Regions from separate parts of the Arsenicicoccus dermatophilus genome, predicted to be linked through region 1. Evidence: predicted binding sites of a transcription regulator. Region 1 holds the regulator's gene; the other holds the start of a gene.
What was found. Region 1 encodes HrcA, which represses chaperone genes, less so after heat shock. Its sites were predicted from a motif close to TTNGCACTCGNNNNNNNCGAGTGCNAA; they were not measured.
Positions count from the first base shown of each region.

Region 2: groES (co-chaperone GroES) is a predicted target of HrcA. The motif match lies at 935-961, and genes of this name have one in related genera.

Region 1 covers NZ_JAKZHU010000001.1:1,509,609-1,511,803, forward strand. Annotated here, with positions in the region: gene dnaJ (molecular chaperone DnaJ) at 1-396, opposite strand, end outside; gene hrcA (heat-inducible transcriptional repressor HrcA) at 472-1,521, opposite strand; gene MM438_RS07050 (DUF3097 domain-containing protein) at 1,675-2,195, shown strand, end outside.
Region 2 covers NZ_JAKZHU010000001.1:798,064-800,258, reverse strand. Annotated here, with positions in the region: gene groL (chaperonin GroEL) at 1-380, opposite strand, end outside; gene groES (co-chaperone GroES) at 483-776, opposite strand; gene MM438_RS03835 (class I SAM-dependent methyltransferase) at 992-2,195, shown strand, end outside.

The sequences.
Region 1 (2,195 bases):
CTCGGTGTCGCCGAAGACCGCGGTCCGCAGGTCGATGTCGGCGCGGACCAGCGCGTCCTGGCCGCGGCGGGTGCGGCTGCGGGGCCCGCGGGAGCCGGGGGCTCCGGCCGCACCGGCGCCGAAGAACTGGTCCATGATGTCGCTGAAGGTGAAGCCCGGACCGTAGCCCGCCGAGCCTGCCTGGGCGTAGGGGTCGGCGCCCATGTCGAAGGCGCGCTTCTTGTCCGGGTCGCCGAGCACGTCGTAGGCGCGGGAGACCTTCTTGAACTCCTCCTCGGCCTCCGGGCCGGGATTGACGTCCGGGTGCAGCTTGCGCGCGAGCCGGCGGTAGGCCTTCTTGATCTCCTCGGCGCTGGCGCCGCGGTCGACCCCGAGGTCGGCGTAGTAGTCGTTCACGAATGTCCTTGGCGTCGTGGGTGGTCGAGGGACAGGCAGAGCAGACGATCAGGTATGCCGGAAGGGCTCACGGGCTCACCCGCCGAGCTGGCGGCTGACGTAGGCCGCGACGGCGCGCACCGCGGCCATCGTCGTGGGGTAGTCCATCCGGGTCGGGCCCACCACGCCGAGTCCGGCGACGTGGTCCGGGCCCGCGCCGTACCCGGTGGAGACCACCGAGGTCGACACCAGCCCGGCGTGGGACAGCTCGTGGCCGATCCGGACGCTGACCACGTCGGCGTCGGAGGGCCGGACCGGGTCGCCGTGCAGGGCGTCGAGCAGCCCGAGCAGCACGACGTGCTCCTCGAGGGCCTCCAGGACGGGGCCGAGCGTCAGGGGGAAGTCGCCGCCCGCGCGGGCCAGGTGGCTCGTACCGGCGACCACGACCCGCTCCTCGCGCTCCTCGACGACCATCTCGGACAGGGCCCGGGCCACGGCCTCGACGGCGGAGCGATCGGCGGGGGCGAAGCTGTCGGACAGGGAGCCCAGCCCGGCGGCCACCTCGGCGAAGGGGCGCCCCGCGGCCAGGGTGTTGAGCGAGCCCCGCAGGGTGAAGACGAGCCCCTCGCCCTCCCCCTGGTCGAGGTCACGCCCGGCGTCCACGACGCGCTGCTCGACCCGGCCGGTGGTGACGATGAGCACGACCATGAGGCGGGGGCCACCGATGGGGACCAGCTCGATGTGGCGCACGCAGGAGCGGGTGAGCGAGGGGTACTGCATGACCGCGACCTGCTGGGTCAGCCCGGACAGCAGCCGCACGGTGCGGTCCACGATGTCGTCGAGGTCGACCGCGCCGGTGAGGAACTCGCGGATCGCGGCGCGCTCGGCCGGCGACAGGGGCTTGATCTCGGAGAGCTGGTCCACGAAGAGTCGGTAGCCCGCGTCGGTGGGGATCCGCCCGGCGCTGGTGTGCGGGGCGGCGATCAGGCCCTCCTCCTCCAGGGCCGCCATGTCGTTGCGGACCGTGGCGGCGGAGACGCCCAGGGCGTGTCGCTCCAGCAACGACCGCGAGCCCACCGGCTCGGAGGTCGCCACGTAGTCCTGCACGATGGCGCGCAGCACCTGCAGCCGTCGGGTCTGGCTCATGCCTCGCACCTCCTACCCCGTCCTCGGCTGGCACTCTCCCACTCTGAGTGCCAATTCTACGCCCGCTCGCGCGCCCCCACGAACTCCCGTCCCCCCGAGGGCTAGCCTGCAGCCCGGCACAAGCCCGGACGCACCGACCCGCAGGAGGACCTCGTGGCCGACCGCTACGGCACCGACCCGCTCGCCGGCGACTGGCGCACCCCGCCGCGCGGCCGCTCCCAGGAGGTGCCCGCCTGTCTCGGCCTGGTGGTCGAGGATGTCCAGTCGGGGTGGTGCGGCGCCGTCGTGCGGGTGGAGAAGGCCGGCGGCGTCCACGTCGTCCACCTGGAGGACCGCGGCGGGCGGGTGCGCGGCTTCGAGATGGGCCCGGGCTTCTGGGTCGACGGGGCCCCGGTGACGCTCGTGCCGGACAGGAGCAAGGCCCAGGCCCAGCTGCGCGAGGTCCGGCAGGCCGCCTCCCGCACCGCCTCCGGCTCCCGGGCCGTGCAGGGCGTGCCGGCCAAGGTCGCCAGCGGGTCTCGGATCTTCGTCGAGGGCCGCCACGACGCCGAGCTGGTCGAGCGGGTCTGGGGCGACGACCTGCGCATCGAGGGCGTGGTCGTGGAGCTGCTGGACGGCGTCGACGACCTGCGTGCCGCGATCGAGGACTTCGCGCCGGACCGGGACCGCCGGAT
Region 2 (2,195 bases), 710 kb from region 1:
GACACGGCGTCGACGGCCTTGTCCATGCCGCGCTTGACGCCGGCCGGGGCAGCGCCCGCGGCGACGTTGCGCAGGCCCTCCTTGACCATGGCCTGCGCCAGGACGGTCGCGGTGGTGGTGCCGTCGCCGGCGATGTCGTTGGTCTTGGTGGCGACCTCCTTGGCGAGCTGGGCGCCGAGGTTCTCGTAGGGGTCCTCCAGCTCGACCTCGCGGGCGATGGTGACACCGTCGTTGGTGATCGTGGGGGCGCCCCACTTCTTGTCGATGACGACGTTGCGGCCCTTGGGGCCGAGCGTCACCTTGACGGCGTTGGCGAGGGCGTCGACACCGCGCTCCAGGGACTTGCGAGCGGCGTCGTTGAACTCAAGCGTCTTGGCCATGAGATTCCTTCTGTCTGGTCACGGGTATGACGTGTGCCCCGGCCGGGCCCCGAGGGGCGCGCAGCCGGGGCACACGTGAGAAGTGCTGGTGCGAGCGGACGCTCAGCCGACGATCGCGAGGACGTCGCGGGCGCTCAGGATGAGGTACTCCTCGCCGCCGAGCTTGACCTCGGTGCCGCCGTACTTGGAGTAGATGACCTTGTCGCCGACGTTGACGTCCATCGGGACGCGGTTGCCCTTGTCGTCGATGCGGCCCGGACCGATGGCCAGGACCTCGCCCTCCTGGGGCTTCTCCTTGGCGGTGTCCGGGATGACCAGACCGGACGCGGTGGTCTGCTCGGCCTCGACGGACTTGACGACGATGCGGTCCTCGAGCGGCTTGATGGAAACCGACACTGTGGTGACCTCCCCTTCGTGGGAATGTCGAACGTGGACAGATGGTGGCCCCCGGCCGTGCGCCACCGGGCTGGGCACCGCCGTCGCGGGGGTCGGCGCCTGGGCTCGCTGGTTAGCACTTGGTGGTCGAGAGTGCTAACACTCAATCTAGGAAGACCCTGGCACTCGGTCAAGTCGAGTGCCAGCGCGTCCCGGTGGTGCGTCAGGATGAGGTCATGGACCTGGAGACCGCCCACCTGCTCGTGTCCCCCGAGGCCACGGAGCTGCTGCGCAGCCTGCCGGTGTATGACGACCGCCAGGCCCTCGCCCTCGCCACCCGGCTGCGGGCGGCCGGACACTCCCCCGAGCTGACCGCGGCGGTGCTGCACCAGTCCGCCCTGCGCGCCCGCGGCCGCGCCAAGCTCGGCGACGCGGTGGACGCGCTGCTGCTCACCGACGACGGGCTGGAGCAGGCGACCCGCCCGCAGGTGGCCCGCCACCACGCGCAGCGCCTGCGCTCCGCGGACGTCGCCCTGGTCCACGACCTGGGCTGCGGCCTCGGCCTGGACGCCCGCGCCCTGGTCGAGGCCGGGCTGGCGGTCCGCGCGGTCGACGCCGACCCGGCGACGGCGGTGCTCGCGGCCCACAACCTCGCCGCCGTGCCCGGCACCGGCGACCAGGTCCCGCCGGAGGTGGCCTGCGCCCGGGCGGAGGACGTGGACCTGACCGTCGGTCTCGCGGGCCCGGCGCAGCCGGGAGCGGCTGCGGGACGGCGCACGGCCGTGTGGCTCGACCCGGCCCGCCGCACCCCCGGGGTCGCCGACGTCACCGGACGGACCCGCCGGACCTGGCGGCTCGACGACCTCGCCCCCTCCTGGGAGCTCGTGCGGTCCCTCGCCGGGCAGGCGGCCGCGGCGGGGGCCAAGCTGTCGCCGGCCTTCCCCCACGCCGCGATCCCGGACGGCGCCGAGGCGCAGTGGGTCTCGTGGCGCGGCGAGGTCGTCGAGTGCTGCCTGTGGTGGGGGGACGCGGTGGAGCGCGCAGGCCGGACGGCGCTCGTCCTGTCCGCGGCCGGGTCGGCGCTGCTCACCGAGAACGACGCCGACACCGCCTGGGCCACAGGCGATCTCGCGGAGTGGGTCTACGAGCCGGACCGGGCCGTCATCCGCGCCGGCCTGGTGGGGGCGCTGGAGCGGGCCGTCGGGGGCCCGGAGCTGGACCCCGGGGTCGGCTACGTCACCTCGTCCGTCGAGCGAGACCTGCCGTGGGCCAGGCGGTTTCGGGTGCTGGAGTCGCTCCCTCTGCAGGAGAAGATGATCCGCGCCCACCTGCGCAAGATCGGCTGCGGGACCGTGACGCTCAAGAAGCGCGGCGTCGACGTCGATCCCGACCGGTTGCGAAGGTCGCTGCGGCTCAAGGGGTCCGGGAGCGCCACCCTGA